Regions from separate parts of the Paraburkholderia sp. JPY465 genome, predicted to be linked through region 2. Evidence: predicted binding sites of a transcription regulator. Region 2 holds the regulator's gene; each other region holds the start of a gene.
What was found. The regulator FNR, encoded in region 2, switches genes on or off when oxygen is low (the NO sensors DNR and NnrR bind a similar motif). The targets are predictions, from matches to a motif close to TTGATNNNNATCAA.
Positions count from the first base shown of each region.

Region 1: the regulator FNR is predicted to act here: its motif matches at 4,648-4,661, upstream of QFZ94_RS20825 (potassium channel family protein).
Region 3: the regulator FNR is predicted to act here: its motif matches at 4,989-5,002, upstream of QFZ94_RS34170 (universal stress protein).

Region 1 covers NZ_JBNDMT010000003.1:1,346,767-1,353,668, forward strand. Annotated here, with positions in the region: gene QFZ94_RS20805 (helix-turn-helix domain-containing protein) at 1-505, shown strand, start outside; gene QFZ94_RS20810 (MFS transporter) at 708-1,979, shown strand; gene QFZ94_RS20815 (zinc-dependent alcohol dehydrogenase family protein) at 2,183-3,223, shown strand; gene chrA (chromate efflux transporter) at 3,373-4,614, shown strand; gene QFZ94_RS20825 (potassium channel family protein) at 4,774-5,628, shown strand; gene QFZ94_RS20830 (DUF1488 domain-containing protein) at 5,738-6,013, shown strand; gene QFZ94_RS20835 (Hsp20/alpha crystallin family protein) at 6,146-6,580, shown strand; gene QFZ94_RS20840 (BON domain-containing protein) at 6,631-6,902, shown strand, end outside.
Region 2 covers NZ_JBNDMT010000006.1:1,066,572-1,073,473, forward strand. Annotated here, with positions in the region: gene QFZ94_RS38245 (DUF3564 domain-containing protein) at 36-410, opposite strand; gene QFZ94_RS38250 (zinc-dependent alcohol dehydrogenase family protein) at 674-1,660, shown strand; gene QFZ94_RS38255 (universal stress protein) at 1,787-2,788, shown strand; gene QFZ94_RS38260 (universal stress protein) at 2,839-3,309, shown strand; gene QFZ94_RS38265 (PAS domain-containing sensor histidine kinase) at 3,343-4,443, opposite strand; gene fnr (fumarate/nitrate reduction transcriptional regulator Fnr) at 4,566-5,348, opposite strand; gene QFZ94_RS38275 (response regulator) at 5,365-5,772, opposite strand; gene QFZ94_RS38280 (universal stress protein) at 6,021-6,482, shown strand; gene QFZ94_RS38285 (universal stress protein) at 6,568-6,902, opposite strand, start outside.
Region 3 covers NZ_JBNDMT010000006.1:189,077-195,978, reverse strand. Annotated here, with positions in the region: gene QFZ94_RS34190 (AAA family ATPase) at 49-1,740, opposite strand; gene QFZ94_RS34185 (acetyltransferase) at 2,039-3,019, shown strand; gene QFZ94_RS34180 (CBS domain-containing protein) at 3,332-4,021, shown strand; gene QFZ94_RS34175 (hypothetical protein) at 3,985-4,371, opposite strand; gene QFZ94_RS34170 (universal stress protein) at 4,404-4,925, opposite strand; gene QFZ94_RS34165 (phosphoribosyltransferase) at 5,108-5,785, shown strand; gene QFZ94_RS34160 (CBS domain-containing protein) at 5,841-6,290, shown strand; gene QFZ94_RS34155 (hypothetical protein) at 6,442-6,902, shown strand, end outside.

The sequences.
Region 1 (6,902 bases), on a different contig from region 2:
GCTGATGAGCAACGACGCGGCGCCGCGCTTTTTCGACTGCTTCATCGACATGGCCGCTCGCGAAGGCCCGCGCAACATGCTGCATCTGATCTTCGATCCGCTCGGCATGCGTCCGTTCGTGGCCGATTGGGAGCAGGTCGCGCGAAGCCTGCTGCAACGCGTGTATCGTGAATCGGTGGGTCATGTCGTCGGTGCCCACACGAAACGTCTACTCGATGAACTGCTTGCGTATCCCGATGTGCCGCGCGACTGGAAGACGCATCATGGCTCTTCCACGACGCCCGCGACGCTGCCGATGATTCCACTCGGCTTCATCAGCGACGGCGAGGTGCTGCGCTATTTCTCGATGGTCACGACCGTGGGCACACCGCAAAACGTGGCCGCGCAGGAGCTGCGCATCGAATGCATGTTCCCCGCCGACGAGGCCACCGAAGCGCGCCATCAGCAGTTGCTTGCGAAGCATGCGTTGCCGCAACCTCCATTATCGGCAAACCGTGCGCCGTGATATAGCAGTGCCTTCGGTTTTTGCGCGATCATCCGAGCCGGTCAGCTTGAGCAATCCGACGCCACTTACTCTCCATGGACAACGGGCTTCTACTGAGTCCCAGGCACGCTCGATGCTCCGGCGAGATATGCGCTGATCGCCTTGCGCAATGTCCGGACGGACGACTGATCGATGGAAGTCCATCGTTCGCGCCCGTCAAAAACTGGAAGAACACAACACGAAACCGACCACCCCCTTACTGGCAGTCAGCTTCTTCGCGGCCGATGTGCAGGCAGGCGCGGGACCCTTTCTCGGCATCTATCTGCAAGCGCATGGATGGAGCCCCGACATGATCGGCACCGTGCTGACGTTGGGGGCCATCGTCAGCGTGCTCGTGACGGCTCCGGCTGGCGCGCTGGTCGATGCCATTTACCATCGGCGCGCGGTGGTGGTTGCCGCAAGCGCGCTGACGGTCGCCGCCGCGTGCGTGATCTGGCTCTCGCGCGGCTACTGGCCGATCGCGCTCTCGCAGATCGCAACGGCAGTAGCGGGCTCGGTCATGGGCACCGCGCTGATGGGACTGACGCTCGGCATGAGCGGCCGCAGAAACTTCGACCGGCAGTACGGCCGCAACCAGGTGGCGAACCACGCCGGCAACATCGTGGCGGCGGCTTTATCCGGCGCGATCGGCTGGTGGCTCGGCATCGTCTGGGTGTTCGCGCTCGGGGCGGCGTTCGGCATCGCGTGCATTGTCTCCGTGTTGCTGATTCCCGCGCGCGCGGTGCATCGGCACTATGCGCGCGGCCTCGCGCACGAGGACGACAAGGATCGCTCGGAGGTGCGCGCGGACAGCGTACGCGCGCTGATCCGCTGCCGCCCGTTGCTGTTGCTCGCGCTCGCGCTGGCCGCCTTCAGCCTCGGCAATTCCACGCTGCTGCCGCTTTACAGCCTTGCGCAGGCGGCGGCCCACCACAGCGACGCCAGCGCGATCACGGCGGCCAATATCATCATTTCCCAGCTCGTGATGCTGTGCGCCGCTGTCTACGCGAGCCGCGCGATCCGTCGCTGGGGTTTCTGGTGGGTCATCCTCGCGACACTGGTCACGCTGCCGCTGCGAGGCCTGACCGCGGCGTGGATCACGGCCGAGTGGGGGATCGTGCCGGTGCAAATCTTCGACGGTCTGGGCTCCGGGCTGCAAAGCGTCGCGATACCGGCTCTCGTCGTGCACCTGTTGCATGGCAGCGGGCGGGTGAACCTCGGTCAGGGCGCGGTGAAAAGCGTGGAAGCGGCGGGCGGCTGCCTGAGTCCATTGCTCGGCGGATGGCTCGCCAGCCGCTTCGGTTACCCGACGGCCTTCATTGCGCTCGGTAGTCTCGCGTTCATCTCGCTGGCCGTGTGGATCATCCCAGGCGCGACGATCAGGCGAGCGTGCGATACCCGCCGCGACGAACTCGAAAAAATGGCCGACATCGACGTGTCGGCGTTGTTTTCGTAGCTCGGACGCAGCAGCCCGCAATCAGTCGAACCCCGGGTGCTTGACGCAGATCAAGCCGCCCGCGACGCCGGGGCGCATGATGTAAGCGCGTGACGCATGGCGTACCCGCCGCCGCTAGCCGACGCATGACTCGACCGGTTTGACGCGAGAACCCCTTTGCCGCCACGCATCGTGTTTCATTCCGGCCACAGGAGAAGTCCGTCATGAAAGCACTCGTCTATCACGGTCCGGGCAAAAAGTCGCTCGACGAACGGCCGATCCCCGAACTCGCGGCGCCCACCGATGCAATCGTCAAAGTCACCCGCACGACGATCTGCGGCACCGATCTGCACATTCTCAAAGGCGACGTGCCGAGCTGCGAGCCGGGCCGCATTCTCGGCCACGAAGGCGTCGGTGTCCTGCATCAGGTCGGCGACGCGGTGAGCGGGCTCGCAGCCGGCGATCACGTGCTGATCTCGTGCATCACCTCGTGCGGCCGCTGCGACTACTGCCGGCGCGGCATGTATTCGCATTGCACGACGGGCGGCTGGATTCTCGGTAACCGGATCGACGGCACGCAGGCCGAATACGTGCGCATTCCGCATGCGCAAAGCAGTTTGTACCGCATTCCGGCCGGCCTCGACGAAGAGGCGCTCGTGATGCTGTCCGACATTCTGCCGACCGGCTTCGAATGCGGCGTGCTCAACGGCAAAGTTCAGCCGGGCTGCACGGTGGCGATCGTCGGCGCCGGGCCGATCGGGCTCGCGGCGTTGTTGACCGCGCAGTTCTACTCGCCGGCGCAGATCATCATGATCGATCCCGATGACAATCGGCTCGAGGTCGCGCACCGCTTCGGCGCGACCGCGTGCGTCGACAACGCGCATACCGATGCGGTCGCGCAAGTGCTGAAGCTGACCGAAGCGGTCGGCGCCGACTGCGTGATCGAAGCGGTCGGCATTCCGCCGACGTTCGAGCTTTGCCAGCAACTGGTCGCGCCGGGCGGAACGATCGCGAACGTCGGCGTGCACGGCGTGAAGTGCGATCTGCATCTGGAACAGCTGTGGGATCGCAACATCGCGATCACGACGCGTCTCGTCGATACCGTCAGTACCCCGATGCTGATGAAGACGGTCAAGGCGGGGCGGATCGATCCGACGCGTCTGATCACGCATCGGTTCAGGCTCGACGATATTCTTGCGGCTTACGACACGTTCTCCAGCGCGTCGAGCACGCGCGCGCTGAAGGTGTTGATCGAAGCGTCGTAGGCGGGGCGCGGCGAGCCGGGGCGATGGTACGTGGCACGCGTGCGCCGCGCCGCAGACCTCTATACTGTGCGTCGTCAAAACACGAGGCCCTGTCGCCGACCCGAGGTTCCGTCACCTCGCTAAATCGGCATCGCTCGACCCGCCCATCCATGGATACTGATTTGTCGTCGCCGCGCCGCTCGCGGCTCACCCGCGTTATCGAGGTTTTCAGCGCATTTCTGAAGCTCGGGCTGACCAGTTTCGGCGGCCCGATCGCTCATATCGGCTACTTCCGGCGCGAGTTCGTCGAGCGGCGCCGCTGGCTCGACGACGAAGCCTTCACCGACCTGATCGGCCTGTGCCAGTTTCTGCCGGGCCCCGCGAGCAGCCAGGCGGGATTTTCGATCGGGTTGCTGCGCGCCGGGTGGGCCGGGGGCCTAGCCGCCTGGTGCGGCTTCACGCTGCCGTCGGTGCTCGTGATGCTGGCCTTTGCCGCGATCGCGCCGGACCTCGGCGGCGCGTTCGGCACGGGTGTGATCCACGGGCTGAAACTCGTCGCGGTGGCCGTCGTCGCGCAGGCCGTTTGGGACATGGCGCGGCGTCTGTGTCCCGACCGCCGCCGCGCGGCGATCGCGCTCGCATCGCTCGCATTGCTGAGTGTGCTTGGCACCGTCTACGCCCAACTGATCGTGATCGGCGCCGGAGCCGTGCTCGGTGTCGCGCTGTGCCGGACCACGGGGACGCAAGCGCCGCACGCCATTGCGCTGCGGACCGCCGATTTCCAGGTGTCGCGCACGGCAGGCATCGCCGCGCTGGTGGTGTTCTTCGCATTGCTGTTCGCGTTGCCGCTGTGGGCGGCAAGCGGAACCTCGCAAGGCTTGCGCGTATTTGACGCGTTCTATCGCTCGGGCGCGCTCGTGTTCGGCGGCGGGCACGTGGTGCTGCCGCTGTTGCAGCGCGAAACCGTCGCGACCGGATGGGTCGCGCCCAACGACTTCCTGGCTGGCTATGGCGCGGCCCAGGCGGTACCCGGACCGCTGTTCACGTTCGCGGCGTTTCTCGGCTGGATGATGGCGCTGCCACCCAGACACTGGAGCGGCGCACTGCTCGCGACAGTGGGCATCTTTCTGCCGGGTCTGCTGCTCGTGCTCGCCGCATTGCCGTGGTGGCAGGCGCTGCGCGCGCGTGCGGCGATGGCGGCGGCGCTTGCCGGCGTCAATGCCGCGGTGGTCGGCCTGCTGGCCGCCGCGCTCTATTCGCCGGTATGGACTAGCGCGGTGTTGTCGGCGACGGATTTCGCCGTCGCGTGCATCGGCTTTTTGCTGTTGCTGCGCTGGAAGGTGCCGCCGCTTGCGGTCGTCGTGCTGTGTGTCGCGGCCGGCGTTGCTCAAACCGTATGGCACCCGCTTTGACAGCGCTAAACGCGCACGGCTTTTTCACAAGCACTGATCTGCATCAAGGCTGACAGCCACGCGTCGGTTAGCCTGCAACGATGATCGCGCGGCCTCTGTGCGTTTGCCGCACCACGACGGTATCGCGCGAAACCCGACAGGCCGCAAGCCATTCGCGCGATGACGGACCACATGATCGACCACGGCCCCGGCGGCTACGGATTGGGCGGTGCAAGCGCGCACGACGGCCCGCGCGCCGTGCGGGCATGGCGCCGCCTGCGCTGGGGGCTGTGCGCGCTGAGCTTCTGCGCGATCCCCGCGTTCTACATCGAACTGACGGTGCCCACTCCGTTTGCACTGATCCTGTCGCGTACCCTGTACCTGGGCATGTTCGCTGGCTTTGCGTTGTCGTTCACCTGGCTGGCCCATCTGAGCAGACGGCCAAAGACGCTGCTCGCAAACAACTGGCTCGACCTGCTCATCGCGTTGGGCGCGGCGCTCAGCACCGGTTTCGGCACGCCGCCGTGGCAGCCGGTCGAATGGCTGCTGCGGCTGTCGTTCATGGGCGTCGTCGCGTTGCGTATCGTGCTGTCATTGCGCGAGTTCGTCACGCCGAACCGTCTGATGTGGCTGCTACTCGCCGGCGCGCTCGTGCTCGCGATGGCCGGTGCCGGCTTTTACTGGCTCGAACCGCACGTGCATTCCTACTCCGAAGGGCTGTGGCTTGCGTTCGAAAGCAGCGCTACGGTCGGCTATGGCGACATCGCGCCGACGACGCCCGCATCGCGCGTGTTCGCTGCATTTGTCGTGCTGCTTGGCTACGGCATGTTGTCTCTGGTCTTCGCGAGCATCGCCGCCGCATTCATCGGCAAGGAAGAGAGGGCGTTGCGGCGTGAGATGCATCGGGATATCAAGCATCTGAACGATGAAATCGTACGCCTGCACGCCGAACTGAAGGCGTTGCGGCAGACGCTCGACGCCGCCGCGCGACGCAGCGACACCGATGCGGACTCCGTGACGCGCACGGGCGAATGACTCCTCGTGCCGACACCGCCGCGGCCGCCTTGACGTACGTCAAATCCGCCGTGAATTGCGTGTTTAAGCTGGAGACGTCGCGGCACTTCATGCCCGTGGGGGCCTCACCATGCATATTTCCTTTCCATCCTGCATGCCCGAATACTGCGCCCGGGATCTGGTGCTGGCGTTTCCGGCGCTCGTCGACGATCGGCCCGTGCAATGCGCGATCACGGCCGAGGCGCTCGAAGATCATTTCGGCGCACGCTCGCTGCGGGAAGACGATCTGGTCCAGGCGTTCCTCGCGCACCGCTATCAGATCGAACAGGCCGCCAGACAACTGCTCGAAGAGGTTGGCGCCAAGCCCGTGCTGCTGCATAGCGGGTTCTTCAGGTTCTCCGCGTGACCCGTCGAGCGGACGCGCTTGACGTGGATCAACGACGCGCCCGCGCGCCCCGCTACGCTGAAGGCATGGTGAGCCCAGCTCGGCTCGGTCGACTGGGCCCGGTCGTGGCCTGCTTATCCTAAGGAGAGTGCAATGAGCAATCTGACGCGTTTTGATCCGCTTTCGCTGGACCCTGTGTCGGAACTGTTCCAGGGTTTCTTCCGGCCGATGCGGTCGATGCTGTCGACCCAGGAGACCGAACTCGCGTCGATGAAGATCGACGTGACGGAAAGCGACGCGGCTTACTCGGTGAAAGCTGAACTGCCCGGCGTGGACAAGAAAGACATTGACGTGCAGATCGACGGGAGCGTCGTGTCGATCAACGCGAAGGTCGAGCGCAACACGGAGGAAAAGGAAGGAGAGCGCGTGATCCGCCGCGAGCGCTACGCCGGGACCTTCAGCCGCTCGTTCTCGCTCGGCGGCGAGGTCGACGAGGCGAACGCGAAAGCCGAGTATAAGGACGGTGTGCTGTCGCTCAGCTTGCCGAAAAAGACGTCCGGTGATCGCAAGCGGCTGACCATCGACTGACACGGCAGGCTGGCGCGCCGTCGCACGGGCTAGTCGCGAGGAGACACCTGGTGAAAACCGACAGACAACTGCAGCGGGAAGTCGAGGAAGAACTCGAATGGGACCCCGCGGTCACCGCGACGGATATCGGCGTGGAGGTGACGAACGGCGTCGTCACGCTGTCGGGCCATCCGCCGAGCTTCGCCGAAAAACTGGCCGCAGAAAAAGCCGCGCAGCGCGTGGCGGGTGTGAAGGCGGTTGCGGTGGACATGCAGGTCCGGCTGCCGAAGCCGGACCAACACAGCGACGAGGACGTGGCGGGCGCGGTCCACGCGATTCTGTA
Region 2 (6,902 bases):
GGCGATCGCCTCCTCGGCGGTTACGACGCGCCCATTCACGCGTTTTCGTCGGTTGCGAAGACGCTGTTTTCCGGTTCCGTCTGTTCGACGTCGATGCATTGCACGCGCCAGTGACCGCTGATCAGGCTGCTGCCGCCGTCCGCGCACCACTGCACGCGGCCGATCTCGCCTTCGAACGGCCCGTCGAGCTGGTTGAGATCGAGCCCCTCGAGCACGCAGACCGGCGCCGTGCCATGCGGCGCGCACACCAGCGTATTGCCGCAATCCACATGCAACGCGCCCCATTCGGGCAAGTCGAGCGCGAAATGACCTTCGCGCGACCATCGCCGCGTGTCCTTGTCGAGCCAGAGAATGGCGAAGGCCATCGGGTTGACACGATCGAACGTGTCGAGATGAACGGTCAAACGCATGATAAGTCTCCGCAATATAAATGACTGGTTCGGATTGGCCAGGTACCTGCTGCCCGAGCGTTTGCGCGTCCTGCGCCTATCAGGAATAAGATCAGTGTACGGACGGCGAAGCGGCCCTTATTGACCTCGATCAAATGGTTCAGGGCAGCGGCCGATCGCGCGACACAATGGCGCGCCTATGCTGATCTGATGAAAACGGCGCGCACCTCGCGGTCTGCATGACGTCAGCGTGCCGCCGCCGAAGCGTCAGAAGGAGAAACCCGATGCGAGCGATGGTGTTCGACGGCAGCTCGGCGACGCTGACCGAGCGGGAAGTGCCGGATCCGCGGCCCGGCGCCGGCGAGATCCTGATCGACGTTCATGCCTGCGGCGTGTGCCGCACGGACCTGCATCTGGTCGATCGCGAACTCGAGCATCCGAAACGGCCGGTGATTCCAGGCCACGAAATCGTCGGCGTGGTGGCCGAATTGGGCGCGGGCGTCAGCGGTTTCAAGGTGGGCGAGCGGGTCGGCGTGCCGTGGGTCGGGCGCACCTGCGGGCACTGCCGCTACTGCCTGTCCGCCCGCGAAAATCTCTGTGAAGACGCTGGCTTCACCGGCTACACGATCGACGGCGGCTATGCCGAGCGCACGGTCGCCGATAGCCGCTATTGCTTTCATCTGCCGCCGCACTACGGCGATATCGAGGCCGCGCCGCTGCTGTGCGCGGGTCTGATCGGCTACCGCACGTTGAGCATGGCGGGCGACGCCGAACGGATCGGCATCTACGGTTTCGGCGCGGCCGCGCATCTCGTCGCGCAGGTCGCGCGTCACCAGCAGCGCACCGTCTATGCGTTCACGCGTCCCGGCGATCACGCGGCCCAGCAACTCGCGCTGCGCCTTGGCGCGGCATGGGCGGGCGGCAGCGACGAGGCGCCGCCCAGCGAACTCGACGCCGCGCTGCTGTTCGCGCCGGTCGGCGCACTGGTGCCGCTGGCGCTGCAGGCGGTCGCGAAGGGCGGCGTGGTGGTGTGCGGCGGCATTCATATGAGCGACATTCCGTCGTTCCCGTACGCGTTTCTGTGGGGCGAGCGGCGCGTCGTATCGGTCGCCAATCTGACCCGCGACGATGGGCTTGCGTTCATGCGCAGCGCCGCGGAGACCCGGCTAGCGATCGAGACGACCACCTACCCGTTGCGCGACGCGAACCGCGCGCTCGACGATCTGCGCCACGGCAAGCTGACCGGCGCGGCCGTGCTCGCGATCCGCTGATGATTTGCTCACGGGCCATGGTCGCTTGATACAGATCAAGCCGCCCGCCGCGCCGGCGTTCATTATGTAAGCGCGCACCGTTGGGGCCCCGTCACGGGCCGAGGCGCGACGATCCGAGGAAAGCCGATGAACACTGCCGCCGAGCGCAACTCCTTTCACCGCGTGATGATCGCGTCCGCGGGCGGCGCCGGACTGGCGCTCGCCACGCGCGTCGCCCAGCAGTTCGTCGCCGCGGACGCGCGCTTTCGTCTCGTCAATATCGTTTGCAATCCGGCCGCGCTTTATCCGACGCTGATGCTCAGCTATCCGGACTGGTGCGAGACGCATCGCGCGATGCTGCACGGTGCGCAGGCTGCGCTGCGCGACGCGGTGATCGCGTTGCACGGCGTCGTCGCGGCGACCGACGCCGAAATCGTCGATCTGACCGCGCTGCATCAGGGCGCGGCCGAAGCGCTCGCTCATACGGCGGCGCAATGGGATGCGGATCTGGTCGCGGTGGCCGCGCATTCGCGCGAACATCGCTGGGGTGGCCGTATCGATCCGGAGGAATTGGTCGCGTCGATCGGACGTCCGGTGCTGTATATGCCGGCGAGGTCGACCGACGCGAGCGATGCCGCGGTGGTGAGCCGCGTGCTGGTCGCGATCGATGGCAGCGACACCGCGCTCGACGCGCTGCGCACCGCGCTCGCGGTCGCGCCGCCCGACTCGTGCATCAAGGTCGTCTACGCGGCCGACGACCGCTTTGCGTGGTGCGAATGGCTGCCGTTCGAAGTCGTGTTGCAGCAGCGAATCGATGTATTGCGGCGCGGTGCGGCGATGCTCGAACAGAGCCGGCGCGCGGCGGAAACCGCGTTGCTCGAGTTCAACGACGATTCCGGCGATGCGTCGACCGCGATTCTCGACGAAGCGCAACGCTGGCACGCGGACCTGATCGTGATGGGTTCGCACGGCATGCGCGGCATGCCGCATCCATTGCCGGGACACGTGACGTCGCGCACGCTGCGTGACGCGGCTTGTCCCGTGCTCGTGTGTCCGCGCGATGCGCCGTCGTTGCGGGCGGATGCGGTGCTGCGTGGCCAGTGGCGGGAGCCGCATCCGGGCAGTGCGGGCGGGCCTTTTTATCTGTAGCAGGGGCGCGCCACGCGCGTTGACAAATCCAACCTCAGTGGAGAATCGGCATGTACCAACATATCCTCGTCGCGCTAGACGGCAGCACTTTCTCGAAACGCGCGCTGAAAGAAGCGGTGAATCTCGCCGCGTTGACGAAGGCCGTCGTGCATCCGGTTTATGTAGTCGACAAGACGCCGATCTTTTCCTATGCCGGCTATTACGACCCGCTCGCGCTAGTCGAAGCATTGCGCCAGGACGGCCACTCGGTGCTCGAGGAGGCCGAGCAGGCCTGCGCCGCCGCCGATGTGCGTTGCCGGCCCGCGATGATCGAGTCTGAGAGCCTGTCCGACGACGTCGCCACGATCGTGTTGCGCCACGGCGAGCAGGTCCACGCCGATCTGCTCGTGCTCGGCACGCATGGGCGGCGCGGCGTGCGGCGCCTCGTGATCGGCAGCGTGGCGGAGCGGGTGCTGCGTTTCTCGACCTGTCCGGTGTTGCTGATGCGCGAGCAGATCGGCGAGGAAGCGCCCGAGGAGTAATCCCCGGTAGCGGCGCGCGGCGGCGTGTGAGCACTACACGAGCGCGTCGGCTGGCAGCTGGATCGAGATCCTGAAACCATGGCCGGGCGAGCTGGTGAACGACACGTTGCCGCGCAACTGCCGCACCCGTTCGCGAATGCCAAGCAGCCCGAATGAAGTTGTTCCCTGCGACTGATCCAGCGCGACACCCACGCCGTCATCGTCGATATCGAGCGATACGGTCGGGCCCGCGCAGATCATGTCGATGCGTACGCGCCTCGCCTTGGCGTGCCGCGCGACGTTCGTCAACGCCTCCTGAACGATGCGAAACAGCGCCGTCGCCGCGAATTCGCCGCATACCGGCTCGGCCGGTTCGAGATGCACGCTCGAGCGAACGTTGTAGCGTTTCGTGAAGTCTTCGGCCAACCAGTCGAGCGCGGCGGCGAGTCCGAGGTCGTCGAGCAGCGGAGGGCGCAGATCGGCGGCGATGCGCCGCAGCGAAGCGGCCATCCAGTCGATCTGCTTTTGCAGCTCATGCGTTTGCGCCGCAAGCGGCTCGGTGTCGGCTTGCTGATTCAGCTTCGCTTCGAGCAGCGCGACGCTCATTTTCAGCGCCGTCAGCCGTTGGCCGAGATCGTCGTGCAGTTCGCGTGCAATACGTTTCTGCTCGTTTTCACGGGCGATCTGCGTGTGAGTGGATACCTGACTCGCGCGTTCGAGTTCCGCGAGACGCATGCGCTCGGTCAGATCGCGGGTGACCTTGGCGAAGCCGAGCAGCGCGCCCGACGCATCGTGCACGGCGGAAACGACCACGTTGGCCCAGAAACGCGAACCGTCGCGACGCACACGCCACCCTTCGTCCTCGGCGCGGCCGACGGCTGCGGCGGTTTCCAGTTCGCGAGCGGGCTTGCCGGCCGCGATGTCTTCCGGGGTATAGAACTTCGAGAAATGCTGGCCGATGATTTCTTCGGGCGTGTAGCCCTTGATGCGCTGTGCGCCGGGATTCCAGCTGGTTACGCGGCCGGCGGGGTCGAGCATGAAGATCGCGTAGTCCTGTACCGCTTCGACCAACATGAAATAGCGATCCTCGACGGACACGTCCGACCCGGACGCAACACTGGTGAAGCAGGAAGACTCGCCGCTCGATAGACCCATCGCTCCTCCGGGCGGCCACGCAAGGTCGCGTACCGCAACGCACTGAGTTATATCAGTTCAGGAGCGCCGGTTCCACCCGGCATGTCCCGCGAACGAACGTGAGGCGAGCGCCGCGCCGACGCTCAAACCCGAGCCAGTCGTTCCGGGTCTTCGATGCGGATCGTTTTGCCGTTCGCCTTGACGAGGCGTTCGCGCTGGAACTTCGAGAACATCCGGCTCACCGTTTCGAGCTTCATGCCCAGAAAGCAGCCGATTTCCTCGCGCGTCATGCGCAGATGAAACTCCGCGGCCGAAAAGCCGCGCGCCTTGAAGCGCTTCGACAGATTCAGCAGGAACGTCGCGACGCGCTGCTCGGCGGTCATCGTGCCCAGCAGCATCATCTGGCTCGATTCGCGCACGATCTCGCCGCTCATCATCTGATAGATGTGATGCTGCATCGGTTTGATCTCGCGACAGATCGCCTCTAGCTGCGCGAACGGAATGATGCACACGACGCTATCTTCGAGCGCGATCGCATCGCAGTTCTGCTTGCCCTCGCCGATGCCGTCGAGGCCAAGCGAGTCGCCCGCAATCTGGAAGCCGGTCACGTGCTCGCGGCCGTCGCGATGCATGACCACGGTTTTGAATGAGCCGGCGCGTATCGCGTAGATGCTTTGAAACTCGTCGCCCGCGCGATACAGCGCGTCGCCGCGTTTGATCGAGCGCGTCGAGCAGATCAACACGTCGAGCCGGCTCAGTTCGTCCGGCGTCAGCTCGGGCGGCATGCAGATCGCGCGCATCGCGCAGGTGGAGCAGCGCGTGACGGCGTGGCGTGCCGCCGCGGTGCTGGGCGCGACGTGGATCGGTACGACGTGCGAGGTGCGAGGCGCGTCGTGGCGGGGTTCACGGACTGCGGCAACTTGCATGATCGGCTCCTGGCGGTCAGACCCGATGCGCACGGCGCGCATAGGCAATCGCTTCGATGGCGCGGCAGGCGAGCTCGAACTCCGAGGTCTTGTCGAAGAAGAAGTCGGCGCCCGCCGCTTCGCACGCGCGGCGAAACGCCGTCGCGTCATGATTGGTCAGCACGATGCTGACGATGGACGGCCGCGCCCGCGACAGCGCAGCGAGCAGCAGCAGGTCGGTCTTGCCCGAGAAACACGGGTCCAGCACCGCGACATCGGCGCGACTCGCGACGATGTCGTCGAACGCGTGCTCGACGCCCGCGGACTCGCCGGCGATTTCGATGCCGGGAATCAGCGCGATCAGGCAAGCAAGCCGGCGCCGGACCTCGGTCGCATCGTCGACGAGAAAAACTCTCGATAAGGTGGCTGACGGGGGGCTGTCCATACCGACCAGTATTGGCGACCTAACCTTGGAAATATATCGGCGGCGCTTTAAGCGGTGCTAGGAGTTCAGGCAGTGGTTGTAGGAATATTCCTAGTGGCTTGCTGGCGATGTCGTCCAGCGGCGGCGACGCCGACCGGCGGCCCGTTGACCTGCGTCAAGCCGCGTGGCGGCGCGCGCTTCACACTGTCGGTGCAAACGCGCGACGGCGCCACTTCGGGTCATGCCAGCGCTTTCAGAGGGAGTCCGACATGTATGCACGAATTCTGGTTGCACTCGACGACAGTCCCAGCGCGCAGCGCGCCTTCGCCGAGGCGCTGAAGCTCGCGAAGCTGACGGGCGCCACGCTCGAAGCCTGCTGCGTGGTGGGGCACGGCAAGTGGTCGAACAATGCCGACGTGGCTTTCGAGCCGGAGCCGGCGAGCGCGGCGCAAGATTTCGCCAGCCGCGCGCTCGATGGGCCGCGCGAGCTGTTGCGCGAGGCGCAGGTGCCGGGCGGCGTGCGGGTGATCGACGCTTACGCCGAAAACGTGTCGGCGGTACTCGCGCGCGTCGCCGACGAAATCCAGGCCGATCTGATCGTGATGGGCACGCATGGCCGCCATGGCGTGCAGCGCTTTCTGCTCGGCAGCGTCGCGGAGTCGCTGGTACGGGCGACCGACATACCGGTGCTGATCGTGCGGCATGACGAACAAGGCCACCCGCGGCCCTGAAGCGCCGCGCCGCGCAGCAGCCGGTTTCTAGCGGCTCAGGTGGATTCGCTCAGGTGAGTCCGCTGTCGGCGCTCGCCGGGGCTGGCTAAGCGCGCGCCGCGCTGCTCGCCTGGGCGGGAATCATCAGCACCGGGCAACAGGCGCGGCGCAGCACGCGCTCGGCGACGCTGCCGAGCATCAGCCGTTGAAACCCGCGACGGCCATGCGTGCCCATCACGATCGCGTCGGCGTGCCATTCGCGCGCCGTTTCGACGATGCGATGGGCGATGTCTTCTCCGGTGATCGCCACTTCGACGGTCCGGGCCGTGCCCTTGACCCCGCGTGCGCTCATCCGGCTCTGCTCGTCGGCCGCGATGCGCTTGCCTTCGTCGATGAACGCGTCCTCGATCGTGGATGGGTCGAAGCCGGGCGCGTTGTAAG
Region 3 (6,902 bases), 880 kb from region 2:
CGATCGGCGGCTCGTTCACGATCCGCTATCCACTGACCGATTGCCCGGCTAACACGCGGCATCCGTAATACGCGATGCAGCCGCGACGGTTCGTATACCCGGCTGCATCAACTCGATCACCGGTCGCCAGAACGCGGGCGAGTCGAACGCTGCCATCGGTACAGCGGTGTCGAACGATAAGGTCAGCGCCTGTTCCGCCGGCGTCAGTGGGTCGGCGCTCGCGAGTTGACGGGTGAGCGTGGCGGTGTCCGCGTCGGACAGATCGCGCGGACCACGCCGGCGCGCTTCGATGCGTTGCGCGAGCACCGCTGGATCGGCGCGAAAGTCGAGAATGCGGGCCGGTACGCTAAGCCGTTCGGCGAGTGCGAAAAACGTGCCGCGCTGACTCGATTCGAGAAAGGTCGCGTCGACGATCATGCTGTGACCGCTTTGCAGCACGCCGTGCGCGAGTCCAAGCAGGTGATCGTAGATCGCGTGACGCGCAGCTTGCGTGTAGTGCTCGGCGCCGAGCGTCATTTGCGCGTTGGCCACTGGCCGCATGCGCTTGCGTTCGGCATCGCTCGACACGCGTACCGCGCCGCACAGGTCCGCGAGAGCCCGGCTCGCGACCGATTTCCCCGAACCGGAAAAGCCATGACACAGCAGCAGAACGGGTCGCGGCTTCTCTGTTTGCGCCCGCGCCACTTCGAGGTAGCGCAGGGCCGGTTGCGGGACCGCGACGTTGCGGCCGGCCACGTGTCCCGCTTTCAGGCACGCGACCCACGCCCGCACCAGCGCCCGATAGGCGATATACAAAGGCATCAGAGACAGCGCCGCATAGTCGCCCGAGGTTTCCAGCCAACGGTTCAACAGGCGATTGGCGAGACGCGGTTCGGCTCGCGCGCACAGGTCCATCACGAGAAACGCGACGTCCGCCGCGACGTCGATCCAGCGTAGCGCTTCGTCGAAGTCGATACAGTCGAACATCGCGATGGCGCCGCGCCAGCGAACCACGTTGTCGAGATGCAGATCCCCATGGCAGCCGCGCACGAAACCCTCGGCGCGGCGCCGCTCGATCAGCGGCGCGAGTTCGTCGAGCTGTCGCGCGCACCACGCGGCAATGCCGGGCAGCGCGGGATGGCTGCAATTGGCCAGCAGCGGTGCGTTGATGGTTTCGACCTGGGTTCGCACCAGCGTCGCGCTGCCGTAGCGCGACGAGGGCGCGTTGCGCGGTGCGCTCAGGTGATAGTCGGCGAGCCGCTGCGCCGCGCCGTCGATGTCGCGCGGCGTCAGTGCTCCGTTTGCCGCGAGGCTCGAAAAGAGCATCGCCTCGTCGAAGCGGCGCATCTTGACCACGTGCTCGACAGCGACGCCGCCGGCGCAGAGCGCCAGCACGCCGGCACGCCGCGCAATCGGTATCACGCCGGCGTAGATGCCTCGCGCGAGCGGCCGGTTCAGGCGGAGCTGGGCTTCGCAGCAGCGCTGGCGTGTCGAGGCGGAGGTAAAGTCCGCGAAGCCCGGTGCGACGGGTTTGATGATCTTGTACGCGAAGCGCCCGGCGAGATACACGACGGATATATGCGTTTCGATTCTGACGATCCTGCCCGCCGGATGACGGTAGGTGCCCGGCCTGCGCAGCATCGCGTCGAGTCCGCGCAGGCTGCGCCGCGCGGCGCGCAATCGGTTGGCGGCATGCTGGATGCCGCGAAGTGTGGCATCAACCCGGCGTGCGGAAGGCTTGCGGCTCGGCGGCGAATTCATGCCAGGCTCCATGTCGCGACGAGCGGCGCGCCGGGCCGCGTGTCAAGGAGAAACACGAGCGTCTGATTCGACACGGTTGACCTCCACGTAGTGGGACGGACGGCGCGCGCCTTGCGTGCGAGCCAAAATCGTCTACTCATTTAAGTCATCGCGTATGGTAACCGGCTTGATCTGTATCGACGAGGCGGTCAAGCGCACGAGACCGGCGTACGCTTCCATATGAAGTGGCGCGGGAGCACCGTTTGACCCCGGTCGAACCGCGTGCGATCGTGGCAGCGACGCGCGGGTGGAGTAGCGGATGAAGCGATTCGATATTTTCAATGGCGATGCCGACGGCATTTGCGCGCTGCATCAGTTGCGGCTCGCCGAGCCTGCCGACACCATCCTCATCACCGGAGCCAAGCGCGAGGTCACGCTGCTGCACCGCGCGAACGCGCGGCCGGGCGACAGCGTGACGGTGCTGGATATTTCGCTCGATGCGAACCGCGCTCCACTCGTCGCATTGCTGGCTCTTGGCGTAAAGATCGACTATTTCGATCATCATTACTCGGGCCCGATACCCGCAAACGCATTGCTGACGACGCATATCGATACCTCACCGGATATCTGCACGGCGCTGCTCGTGGACCGCCATCTGCAAGGCCGGTACACGCGCTGGGCGGTGGTCGCGGCCTATGGCGACAATCTGCATCCGGCAGCGCACCGGGCCGCCGCTGCGTGCGCGATGAACCCGTCCGACGAGCGCAAACTGCGCGAACTTGGCGAAGCGATCAACTACAACGCGTACGGGGATAGCGTCGCCGATCTTGCCATCGATCCCGTCGACATGTACCGCGCAATCCAACCCTATGCGGACCCGCTCGAATTCATTGCGTCGACCAGCGTGTTGCCCGAACTGCAGGCGCGGCGCACGGAAGACCTCGAACTGGCGTTGGGACAAGTGGAAGTCCGGCGGCTCGCCAATGCAACGCTGCACATTCTTCCCGACGCGGCGTGGGCGCGGCGCGTGCGAGGCGATTTCGCGAATCTCGTCGCGCGACGCGACCCGGCGCGAGCGCACGCTGTACTGACAGCCGGCGCCGATGGCCGATACACGGGCAGCGTACGGGCTCCGCTCGATTGCCCGCGAGGCGCCGACGTCCTTTGCAGAAAGTTCGGCGGAAACGGCAGGGTCGCTGCCGCGGGTATCGATGGGCTCGATCGCGGGCGGCTCGACGAATTCGCGGCAGCGTTCAGCATCGCGTTTTGCGGCGAATCTCGGGGGGCGGGCGGCCGGTAACCGATTGCTGCATCATCGGTTGGTCAGCGGGGGCGGGCTTGATGCAGGTCAACGATTGCCGGCCGCTGCGCATCGATCATTGGGCTGTACTGGAACCGGGGGCTGATCATCAGTGGCCGGTTCTTTGCGATACGCGGATCGCGCGGCGGAATCGACGCGTTGCAACGACGGGTCGACACGCCGGGCGAGCGGATTCGAAGTGGGTGCCGAAGGGAACACGGCGACGCGTCCTTCAGCGCCTGTCCATTGCGTCGCCTCGTGCCAGCCTGCATCGATGTGCGGCAGCGCAAGGCACTCGATATGGAGATCACTATGCAAGCCTCGGACATCATGACGACCCAGGTCGTGTCGATCGCACCGGACAGCTCGGTCTACGACGCGGCAAAGCTGCTGGCCGACAGCAAGATCAGCGGCATGCCCGTTCTCGACGACAAAGGCAGCGTGATTGGCATCGTCAGCGAGGGCGATCTGCTCCGGCGTGTCGAAACCGGCACCGAAACGCCGCGGCGCTCGTGGCTCGCCCAGTTCATCGCGCCTACGCGTCAACTCGCGGTCGAGTATCTGAAGGAGCGTTCGATTCGGGTGCGTGACGTGATGAGCGCCCCGGCCGTCACCGTCGATGAATCCGCGCCGCTGACGGCGGTCGCCGAACTGCTCGGGCGCAAGCACATCAAGCGTCTACCCGTCTTGCGCGACGGCAAGCTCGTCGGCATCGTCAGCAGGGCCAATCTGGTGCGCGCGCTCGCGAGTTGCGCGCCCGCGCAGCTCGATTCGCAACCGTCGGACGAGCAGATTCGCGCCGCGATCCTGAAGGAACTCGAAGGACAGCGTTGGGCGCTGGACGCCGACGACCTGATCGTCACGGATGGCGTCGCTCATTGCTGGGGGCCGATACGCTCCGAGGAAGAGCGCCAGGCGATCCTCGCCGCCGCCGCGCGCGCGCCAGGCGTAAAAGAAGTAAAGGATCATCTGGAGTATCCGGTCCCATTCACGCCGATGTGAACAGGGTCGCTTCGGTCACGCCACTGGGCCTCGCTGTCGAGCAGCGCGTCGAGCTTGTGAAGGCGCATCTCCCAGATCAGGCTCAATACATAAAAAGAGTCTTCCAGTCCTTGCAGGCAGTGTCGCGCAATGGGTTGATCGACTCTGCCAACGGCAAGTCCATGCACAAGCGCGCGTTGCCGCAGCAGACGTCGATGTGATATGGCGACCCGGGCCCGTGTGGCGGCTTCGTAGCGCAGCGCCGCGGACAGCTCCGGCGATTGCGCGTCGCTACGCGCAGTCGTGTCCGCGGCGCAGGCGAATGCATGATCACGGAGTTCGGTAACTTCTCCATTCATGACGGCATCCATTGTCTGTTTTGCGGATCATGCAGTGCACGTGGTCAGCCCCGAGATTGCCCGATACCTGAATGTGTCGTGGCGGCGGCGTCCGTCTGCTCCTCGGAGACTGGCGCGGTTCGGCGCGCGGGAATTGCCAGCACCGGGCGTGTGGTGCTGCGCAGTATCTGTTCGGCCACGCTACCCAGCGGTGCGTAGCCGGGGCCGCGTCGACCGTGCGTGCCTATCACGATGACATCGGCCTGCAGCTTCGCCGCGGCGACTTCGATGCGGTGGGCGACGTCCTCCTCGGGGCGCACGAGATCATCGATTTCTGGCGTGCCCTGCACACCGTGCCGCGCCATGGTCCCGACGCAGTGCTTCATGATCCGTTCGCCGTCCTGCCTGAGCGACTCGCGCATGGCTGCCGCGTTGATGCCCGGCACTTCAGGAAGCATGACCGGCAAATCGATGACGAACAACGGATGCAAGCGCGCGCCGGTATCAGAGGCGAACTGCAGCGCTGTCTCGAACGCCTGGGCGGCGCTCTCGCTGCCGTCCACCGCGACCAGAATGTTGGAGAACATCGTCGGCCTCCGGGTCTCGCGTGTTGTCGGTATTCATGATCAGCCACGGGTTCCGATCAACTACTGACCTACGTCAATCGAAATGCGCTTTGATTGCCCTGCGTCGAGGTACGCTTGATGCTGCCGATCGATGGCATAGTGACCGAGGCAACGCGCCCCGGCGTGGCGAGGGAGGAAAAGTGATGGGCAACCGGTTTCGCGACCGCGCCGACGCTGGCAGACAGCTGGCCCACGCGCTGCGCGACTATCAGGGGCGCGGCGATCTGGTCGTGCTGGCCCTGCCGCGCGGCGGCGTGCCGGTCGCGTTCGAAGTCGCGCGGGAGTTGCGTGCGAAGCTCGACGTTCTCGTCGTCAGAAAGCTTGGCGCGCCTCAAGACGAGGAACTGGCGATGGGCGCCATCGCCTCCGGGGGCGCCCTTCACCTGGAACGGTCGGTACTTCGCGAACTGCAAATCAGTGACGCCCAATTGACCGCTGTGATCGCGCGCGAAAGGGCGGAACTCGCGCGCAGGGAAGTGGCGTACCGTGGGGACAGCCCCCCGGCGGCAGTGCAGGGCAAGACGGTGATCGTGGTCGACGACGGCATCGCGACGGGGGCCTCGATGCATGCGGCGATCGACGCGCTCCGTGGCAGACATCCTGCCCGGATCGTGGTGGCGGTCCCGGTGTCGCAATCCGATGCGGCGATGTCATTCGAAGGAATCGCGGACGCGTTCGTCAGCGTATTGCAGCCGGACCTGCTGATGGGGATCAGCGGGTTCTATGTGAATTTCGACCAGACGACCGATGAAGAAGTCCGCGCGTGTCTCGCTGCGGCGCGCGGTTGGGAGCCCGAGCAGAGCTCGGACTCAGTCGGGTGACGGTGCAGCGAACGGATACACGGCGGCAGGCCGTGTCGAACCTGGGGCATGTATCGTGAATTCAGGAACCATTTGTACGCGGGACGTCACCGTCTGCCGACGGCAAGCGACGGTTCTCGAAGCCGCGCAGCTGATGCGCGAACAGCATGTCGGCGACCTCGTGGTGGTGGAGACGATCGGCGGACACAGCGTGCCTGTCGGGATGCTGACCGATCGCGACATCGTGCTGGCGATCGTGGCCAAGCAGGCCAACCCCGAGAAGATCTTCGTGAACGACGTGATGTCGTCACCGCCCGCGCTCGTCGCCGAGGGGGACAATCTCTGGCTTGCCGCCTCGCGCATGCGTCTGAACGGCGTGCGGCGCCTGCCGGTCGTGGACAGCGCTGGCGCGCTTACCGGCATCGTGTCGCTCGACGATCTGCTCGAGGCGCTGGCTGGACTTCTGACCGAGCTATCGCTGGTGACGGATCGCCAGCCCCACATCGAAGAGAAGAACCGCGCGTGACGCCGACCCGATGCACGCATTGACCCGGATCAACATCCGCGCGGCGAGGCGCCGTAGGCTTGTAAGTGGAACGCCGGTCGGACAGCGGCCAACAGGACGACGCGATTGACCGGATGCGATTCGACTGTCTTGATCGAAGGCACCGCAAATCATGGAAGACGCACTCGAAAGGCGCACGCTGCTGCTTCATCTGGGGCGCGTGATGCAATTGATCGTTCGGCTCGACGATATGGCGCCGGGCGCGGCAACCATTGGCGAGCTGATCGCGCGATACCCGATTCTCGATGACGAGCCGCTGCTCGCGCAGCTGCGCCCTGATATGCCCGTGGACGCGTTCAGAACCCGTGCGCTTCACGCCTTCTGCCTGTGGCCGCAACAGTTGCTTGACAACCCGCTCGACCGGGACGCGCTGGCTGCATCCGTGCGCGCGTCCCTGTTCAGTGACCATCCGCGGGGCTGGCGTGCCTACGTGGTCGGCTTGCGCCGCGACATCGCGTGGTTCGATGCGAAGCCGGCTAAGCGGCGCGCTTCGCGTGGCGTCGCGGACGTGGCGCCGTCGCTTCCGGACGACGGCCCGCCGGCACTCGACGCGCCGGCCGGCCGAGGCATCGC